2 regions of the Pseudarthrobacter sp. AB1 genome follow, and region 2 is predicted to be linked to the other one. Evidence: riboswitches for the same ligand, from Rfam matches in the RefSeq annotation. Region 2 holds a riboswitch; the other holds the start of a gene.
What was found. Region 2 has a riboswitch for cyclic di-AMP ahead of DAD99_RS18630 (M23 family metallopeptidase). Riboswitches for the same ligand answer to the same signal wherever they lie in the genome.
Positions count from the first base shown of each region.

Region 1 (4,094 bases), on a different contig from region 2:
GTAGCGGCCGGCCTGCGCAACACGGGCTAACCCCGGACGCTCTCTCACTATTGCGGCTTTCCCCCCGACGCTCTCTCACCGGCCGTAGTGCACCGCCACGGTCCGGCGGGTGTTGGGGCCATTGGCGTACGCCATGGTGCTGATGCCCACGCCGTACAGGGCCCTGAGTTCTTTCCCGCTCAGGAGCTCCAGGGCATCGCCGGTCCGGGATCCGCTGGGAGTGAGCAGGACGCGGACCTGGTTCTTCAGATCCAGGCCGGTGGCGGGCTCGTCCAGCACCAGGACGGAGCTGCCGTCCGCGATGGCACGGGCAATCAGGACCAGCTGCTGCTCGCCGCCGCTGAGTGTGGGGAAGAACCTGCTGCGGAGGCCGGCGATGCCCACCCTGTCCATGGCCTCCAGGGAAGCAGCCCGGCAGCGCAGCGCACCAGCATGGTTTTGCCGCTGCCGTTCGGTCCCAGGACGGCAGCGGCGGTTCCCGGCAGGACACGGACGCTGACATCCCGGAAGACCCAGTCCGTCCGGCCGTATCCGAAGCCCACTCCGTTGAGCTCGAGCACTTTCCCAGATCCTGTCCCGAACCGGCCCTCCCGCACGCTGCCGGGGCAGACCCTTACCCGGAATAGGAGCACCGGTTGAGCATCTCGGGCTTCGGGTTAGTGGCTGTGCGACGTGTGGGTGTCGGGTGCGGGGACTGCGGGGGCGTCCGTCGGCTCGACGAGGGTGGGGTCTTCGCTGGTCGGAGCCTCGGCGGGTGCCTGCGACGGTGCCGGCGTGGAGTCGTGGCTGTGGCTCCCGGAGTCGAGGGTGCTTGCGAGGGCGGACATGCCGAACCACGTCAGCGCGGCGACCAACACGACACCTGCGGCAAACGGGCTGACCAGGTGGCGCAGGCCGCCCTTGGCGTCCTTGGCGATGAACGCGACGTAGGACATCAGCAGGCCGATCGGAGTCATCCAGGCGCTGCGCTCGGGGAACTGTTCGAAGTGCTGGATGCCGCCGCCGACCAGGCCGACGCCGAAGGAGAGCAGGAGCGAGAACGCGACGAGCGAGATGGCCCGGCCTAGCAGAGGGCGCTCATCGACGAGCACGAACTCGTTGACGATGGTGCCGAGGAGGAACACGACCGCACCGACGATGCAGATGATCGTGTACAGGCCCGGGTTGACCGGATAGTGTACGACGGCGCCGGCGATAAGGGCCGCGCCCATGAAGTAGAGCATCGCGCCGATGTAGCGCGAGTAAAGCGAGGGAGTCCGTTTCGCGAGCTCTGCCTCATAGGAGGCAACGTCTTCGCGGCTGAGGTCGTTCTGAACGGTCATGTCTGGTGAGTCTTTCTTTTCAGGAGTGCGAGAGCAGGCAGCCGTAGCGCCGATACCGGAAGCTGGTGCGGTGTGGCGCTGCGCGTGCTGCTCAGCAGGGCAGAATCGAGCGTCATGTCTCGTTTCCTTGGAACTGGGACGGCTTGGCCCGACACTCTGCAGAGATGGGATGCGCCTCAGAATTGTGGTTCGCGGCATAAACGGCGGTGTTATAGCACCGCTATATGTTGCCTTCGGGTGACCCGAGGAAGGAGTCAGGCGCATGGTTGGAGGAGCATACTAAAGGTCGGTAATTCAGTGCCCCCAAGGCATTGAATCACCGGCCTTTAGTGATTTGTTAGCCTGCGCGGACGAAGGTGACGGCACCCTTGGACGTCATCCAGGTCAGCGGGTGCACGGCGGTTTCGTTCTTCCCGTTCAGGCCTGAGCTGAGGACCTGGCCGTTGCCGACGTAAATTCCTACGTGGCCGGGCTGCATGACCATGTCACCGGGCTGGGGGTCGGTGACCACGGTGCCGTAGTCCATGAACTGCATCGGGCCCAGGTCCCCAACGGGGATGCCAGCGGCATTGAGGGCATTTTCGACCAGCCGCGTGCAGTCCTGGAACATGCCGATCTGAGCGTAGGCGGAGGACACCATGATGGAGTTAATGCCACCGGCTGCGGGGGCGGGAGCCGGAGCGGGCGCAGGCGGGGTGACGGTGACTTTGGCCGAGGCGGGTACCGCGGCCTTCGCGGTTTCCACGACAGGCTTCGGGGCTTCCACTACAGGAGCGGGCATGGTTTCCACGACCGGGCGCTCGAAGGAAATCTGGATGGTGGCATCGGCGGTCAGCGGGGCCTGTACCTGGCTAGCGACCTCGAGGTTGGCGGCCGGTTCAGCTTCGCGCTGGGCGGGGGCGTCCGCTGCCTGGGCGGCAGCAATACCACTGGTCAGCACGAGACTGGAAGCCGCTGCGAAGACGGCAGCCTGGCGGCCTGCGCCGCTGGCATTCGTGGTAACGGATTTGGTCAGTGCGGCAAGAGTGCTGGTCTGGGGGACCGCGCGGCGGCGGCCGTGAGTTTTGCGCATGGGCATGTAAGGGCCTCTCCCACTGCCTGCGAGGTTAGCTGTCGGATTCGGGTGGAAGGCACCCGGCCGCGTCAGGCGCAAAAGTGCACCAGGCACGGCTTCACCCCAAGACCTGCCAGAAGCAGGCCAATAATGGGTTCCCCGTCTCTGCCGGACGAAAAGCGAACGGATCCCGGGCAGCGGCAGAGTTAGGCAATCTGTTCGGGAGTGCCGCCTCAAGGAGAAACCGGCACGACTTAGACCGTACTTCAGACCAGCACTGTTTGTCACATTACGGTAACGGTGTGACATGGAAGTCCGGGCTGGTGTTGCCGTACCCGCTTGCACGGCCGTTCACCCCCAGTACGCCCTCCATCCTTCCTCAAAATATAGAGCCGGGCTTCCCCTTGTTTCTTCCACTGCCGGGTGCAGCTGCTGCTCAACCGGAGCTTCTTCGGCACCTGCAGTGGTATCCAGTGGCAGCACAGTCGAGTTTGCTGTTGAAGGGCTGACGGGCGGGCATTGCGTCCAGACCGTTAAAAAGGCTGTATCGGCCGTTGAGGGTGTCGAGTCCGCCTCTGCGGACCTCGTGTCCGTTCCCGGGTGATTGTCGACGGTATGGCCGGCAGCTTTGCTGTGTGTGTGGGGCCGTGACCTCAACCGGCTACACGGTTTACAGCAATTGGCATCAAGGCCTTTGGCAGAAGACCGGTTAGGCGAGCGGGGCGTCTTTTGACGGGGCGAACGCGTCCCCGGCGCTGAGGTCGGCATCGCGCTCGGCGCTGGAACGGGTGCACGGCATCGGCTCAGCGACGGGCAACATCCTCTCCCGGCACACCGGCTACGACGCCAACGTCACCCGCGCCGTGCTCCAGGCCTGCGCCAGGGTCTGTGAGGCCTGCGGCGATGACTGCGAACAACATGCAGGCATGCACGAGCACTGCCGGATCTGCGCCGAGGCGTGCCGGCGCTGCGAGCAAGCCTGCAATGAACTCCTCACATTCCTGGCTGACCGGCGCCTGCCCTGCAGAGGCCGGCGCGCCCGGCACCTGCAGGGCGTCCAAGGCAACTCTGATCAGCCTCAGTACCGCTTCATGTGTAGCCAGTCCTGCCGCAGCCCCCAGGGCATGAAGGCAGAAGGCCGCCAGCTCGTCCGGGGCAGCTTCGAAACGGAAGTCTCTGCGTCCGCGCCTTCGTGAATGATCTCTGCGATGAAATCCGTGAGGTGCTGATGGGCCCGCCCCGCGTGGCCTCCCTGGTGCAGACGTGCCGCGTCCGCCTCGTTGTTATCGGAGCGGGCGAGCCGCAGCCAGGCGCCCCATCGTTGATATCTCCTGGGAGAAATCCCCGCTGGACCTGTAAGTTTCTGCAGCGATGACGCTGCAGCACTGATTTTCCTTTTGCCGAGGGAAAACTAAGGCCGGCCCCAAGGGGCCAGTCTCACCCGTTTTAAACGCTCAAACGGGGCTCGCTTCGCTCGGGGCTGTAGAAGCGTTTTTCTGTTTTGGCTGCTGTCCTGCCGGATTGTACGTGTCCGCTCCGGCCCGTCTAATACCCTCCTCCGTCGGCCACAGCTCCGCAAGCTCCGCAAGCTTCGCCAGCAGCCAAAACAACGGGGGAGAGGGGACGCTGGCCGGTCACCTAAACCGCACCACCACCAGTAAAACAACTGGGTCCGCGCCCGTACCCGTTTCCCGCTTGACAGACATAGAAGCGTCGGG
Region 1 is NZ_PZKO01000018.1:87,791-91,884, reverse strand. Features, by position in the region: gene ppc (phosphoenolpyruvate carboxylase) at 1-30, shown strand, start outside; partial or broken gene DAD99_RS05635 (ATP-binding cassette domain-containing protein) at 76-542, opposite strand; gene DAD99_RS05630 (hypothetical protein) at 657-1,322, opposite strand; gene DAD99_RS05625 (NlpC/P60 family protein) at 1,660-2,400, opposite strand; cyclic di-AMP (ydaO/yuaA leader) riboswitch at 2,404-2,599, opposite strand; gene DAD99_RS22255 (heavy-metal-associated domain-containing protein) at 2,684-2,980, shown strand; partial or broken gene DAD99_RS05615 (four-helix bundle copper-binding protein) at 3,174-3,380, shown strand; partial or broken gene DAD99_RS05610 (hypothetical protein) at 4,011-4,094, opposite strand, start outside.
Region 1: linked by a shared signal. The riboswitch ahead of DAD99_RS05625 (NlpC/P60 family protein) and the one ahead of DAD99_RS18630 (M23 family metallopeptidase) in region 2 are both predicted to bind cyclic di-AMP.

Region 2 (4,094 bases):
GCCGTCTTCTCTCCCTGGGAATACTTGGTCTTGGCCTGCCCTTGCTCGCGGGCTGCGGCTCCACGGATACCCTCGCCCGGCAGGCCAGCGCCGGTGACAACAAAAACTACATCGCCGGGGACGGCTCCGTCACCGAATATGCTGCAGCCGAACGGAAACCCCCGGTGGTGCTGACGGGGCAACTGTACGACGGGACAGCCGTGAACTCCCGCGACTGGGCCGGAAAAGTGATCGTCCTGAACTTCTGGTACGCCGCGTGTGCGCCGTGCAGGCTCGAAGCTCCACGGCTGGAGGCGCTATCGAGGGAGTTCAAAACACAAGGCGTCTCTTTCTTCGGCGTGAACATCCGTGATGAGGAACCTACCGCCGCCGCATTCGAACGGACCTTCGGCGTCACCTACCCCAGCATGCACGACAAAGACGGGGGCATCCTGCTGGCCATGTCCCAGTACGTTCCACCCCAGGCTGTCCCTTCCACACTCGTTCTGGACAGAGAAGGCAGAGTCGCGGCGCGGATCCTGGGCCTGGCCGACCAGAGCATCCTCAAATCCCTCATTACAGGAGCCGTGGCACCGGGTTAGCGGTCAGCGACCGGAAACCAAGTGGACCCAGGCGGCAGGGCCTTCCGGACATGCGTCGGAAGTCCAGAGCGTCTCCGTGGCTGGTCTAGCAAAGGTCCTTCAGGAGAGGAATAGGAAGATGAGCCCTATAGGAGGAGACAGGTACCGGGTGTGGACCGGGGCACACCCGGAGCAACCGTTTGACTAAAAAATCCACGCGACGGCTCCCAGGGACAATAGGGCGGCGGACATCGCCACTCAATGTCCCCCGGCCGGGGCTATGTCCGCCATAGCCTTCACGGCCAGGTGATCAGCGGGAACCACCGAGGACCTGGACGACTTAGCCTGCCGCGGGAGCCGCGGCCTCAGTCCCGTCCGGGGCTTTCGCCGCCCCGTCCGGTTCCGTTGGTCGCCTCGGGTCTGTTGATCCCATGCTGGCTGGGGGCGTTGTCGTCCGTCCCTGCCGAAACGGGTTCGCTTCCTTGCTCAAACTGCGCCCGGTATCGCACGCGCCGGATTCGCCTGGTCATGGAAACCATGAGCAGGACAACTGCGATGACCATGAACGCCGTCATCGCGAAACCCAGGAATCCGGGAGTTACCTGATCCGCATCCAGCCCTGGCCTCAGCCCTTCGTTCCCGGGACCCGGGGCCGGCGTCGTGGCCAGGGCGTACAGGCCTGCGGCTGCCATCGGGATTTGCACTGTATAGTCCTTTGTCCGGCTCGATATGTGGGCGCCCGCAGACGGCCTTCCTGCGTTATCCGCCCGGGTCTGGAACCCTGACTGGCAGTGAGCGCAGGTCCATCAGGAAAGTCAAAAACAGGGTGCAGGACGCACCCGCAACTGTACCGCTTCATCGCGCGGCTGCCGCCTTCACGCGCAAGCAGTCAGCGCAGCCATCTAAAAGGCTGCGGGCCGGGCCTCTTAGATGAAGGCAGCCGGGTCGACGGTCTGGCCGTTGACCATGACCTCGAAGTGAAGGTGGCAGCCGGTGGAGGCACCGGTTGTGCCTACCCCTGCAATCTGCTGGCCCTGAACCACGGCCTGTCCGAGGGAGACACCGATGCTGGCCAGGTGGTTGTAAGTGGTCTTCAGCCCGTTGCCGTGATCAACGACGATCCGGTTGCCGCCACCGTACGGGCTCCAGCCGGCCTCGGTGACAGTGCCGGAACCGGCGGCGAAGACCGCCGTCGAGCACGCCCCGGTCAGATCGATCCCGGTGTGCATTTCCCCCACGGCCCCGGTGATCGGGCTGATCCTGAAGCCGAAAGGGGAACTGACGTTAATCGACGCGAGCGGGGAACGCAACCCCGTGGATGGGGATGCCGGCACGGGCTCGGGGGCAGCCTCGGGTGCCTTAACCGCCCCCGCGGACTGCGCCGGGGCAACGGGCGCAGGCGCCGGCTGGGAGGTCACCTCCGGGCGGTCAAAGGTAAGAACAGTGTCAGCTGCTGCCGTAACCGCTGCTTCCGGAGCCGCGGCTGCCACGGCCGCCGGCCTGTCCTGGGCCGCAGCGCGGCTGCCGGAGTCAGCCTGCGCCGCGGACAGAGCAGTGAGGGCAATCATTCCTGTGACGGCTGCTGTTAGGCCGAACTGCTGGCCGCGTAGCCGGAACGTTGGTTCCTGGAAAAACGGACGGCGGCGTGGTGAGGCAGCGGCCGGAAGGGCACGGCGACGGCCGTGTTTTGGCTGGGCAGGCAAGATAGCGGTCCTCTCGGCGCCGGCGAAGTTAGCTGTCGGATTCGGACGAGTGGACTGTCCGGCTGCCCTGCAGGACGCGATCAGGACGCGCAGTCACAGGGTCGGCTTCACCCCAAGGTGCATCATTACGCACCAAAGTTGGGTCCTCCGCCCCCGCCTGAGAAAGATCAGGTTCACGGACCGCCGGCGGGGTTTGGCGAAGCGGTCACATCCATACCCGTTGGGGGTATGTGCTTATCCAACTTTAGCGAAGCGTCGGCTTAAGTTACAAATCCGTTATCAAAAGCGCTCTGGGCTTAAGGGGACAGGCATGGTGACTGGCGGGGCACCGGAAGGTTACGCTGGGCGGGACTTGCCTTCAGGAGAGACCAGATGGCCCTTCAACGTTCGACGCTTCCACTGCTGGTCCGCAGGCTTGCGGCGCCGCGGGCTGTCCTTTCCTGCCTCGTGGTCGTCCTCCTTTCGGCCGGGCCAGTTACCTTCTGCGATGGACAGGAACACGTGGTGGGCGTGTCAGACCCCAGGCCTGGCGCCGCCGCACAGCGCCAGCCCGAGACTGCGATCCCCGGGGGACAGGAGAACCCTCGGGGACGTTCGAACAGAGTGAGCCCAGTCGGAGCCCAATCCGCCTCCGACGTGCTCCGCGGGGGCCCGCGCAGAGGATGCCACGAGACCGGAGACACCCGGGCAGTCAGTCCACGGTCGTGGCCTGTTGCTGTGACCGACGCGGCGCAGCCAAGGTCAGGAACGCTCATACCGGATTCCGCTGGCCCGCGCGCCCGGCCCCCGGCATCCCACATCGCCAACAGGCCCCAAGCACCGCTGAGCTGGCAGGCGCTAACCCTAACTCAACTGTCTGTCAGTCGGACATAAAGCGCACGTTCTCCCCGTCCGGCCGCGCGAACGCCAGGCCATATGGCCGGCAAGTGGCACCCTTCGACCTGGCTGGCGTAGACACCGCGTGCGGGCCGCCCTTTGGGTCCTGCCTTCAGCCGATCAGAAGGAGGCCCGAGAAAGAACATCAGCCAAACAGCCGGCACATCAGAAAACATCAGCTGGTCTCCGCACCAGGTTCCTCCCGTTCAATATTGGAAAGAGAGAAAGAAATGACACACGGAAGCACCCACAAGATGCTCGATGCGTACCCGAAGGATCTCGGCGGCATCGATCAGCACATGCTCGCCGAATGCATTGCGGCGTGCTTTGACTGCTCACAGGCCTGTACCGCCTGCGCTGATGCCTGCCTCGGCGAAGACATGGTCGCCGAGTTGACCAAATGCATCCGCACCGATCTTGACTGTGCGGACATCTGCGCGGCCACTGCAAACGTCCTCTCCCGCCACACCGGCTATGACGCCAACGTCTCCCGCGCGGTGCTGCAGGCCTGCGCCACCATCTGCAAGGCCTGCGCCGAGGAATACGAACAACACGCAGGCATGCATGAACACTGCCGGCTCTGCGCCGAGGCCTGCCGCCGTTGCGAAAGGGCATGCAACGACCTTCTCGGCTCGCTCGGCTGACCCTGCCCCACGGCCCTACCCAACGGTGACCGGAGATCCAACGACATCCGGCACCCGAGGGAAGGCCTGCCCGGCGGCATCCCGGCCTTAAGGCAACCCCCAATGCGTCCCTGAGCTCTGCCGCCGGAGCATCCAAGGGGAGGAAAGTGCCAGTCGAATCGTTAATCCGTGTCGGGGGCGCGACCAGCGCCACGAATCGCTCGGCGACCGTGGCGCCATCTTCCGTCGAAAGGAATAAATGAAACCCAGGCAGCCCTCAGGCCCGCGTCAGGGGTCCATCCCTCCTGCCGGCGGCACCTTGGCCGGGATAG
Region 2 is NZ_PZKO01000067.1:97,421-101,514, forward strand. Features, by position in the region: gene DAD99_RS18620 (TlpA disulfide reductase family protein) at 1-581, shown strand, start outside; gene DAD99_RS18625 (hypothetical protein) at 926-1,264, opposite strand; gene DAD99_RS18630 (M23 family metallopeptidase) at 1,487-2,263, opposite strand; cyclic di-AMP (ydaO/yuaA leader) riboswitch at 2,269-2,471, opposite strand; gene DAD99_RS18635 (four-helix bundle copper-binding protein) at 3,370-3,783, shown strand.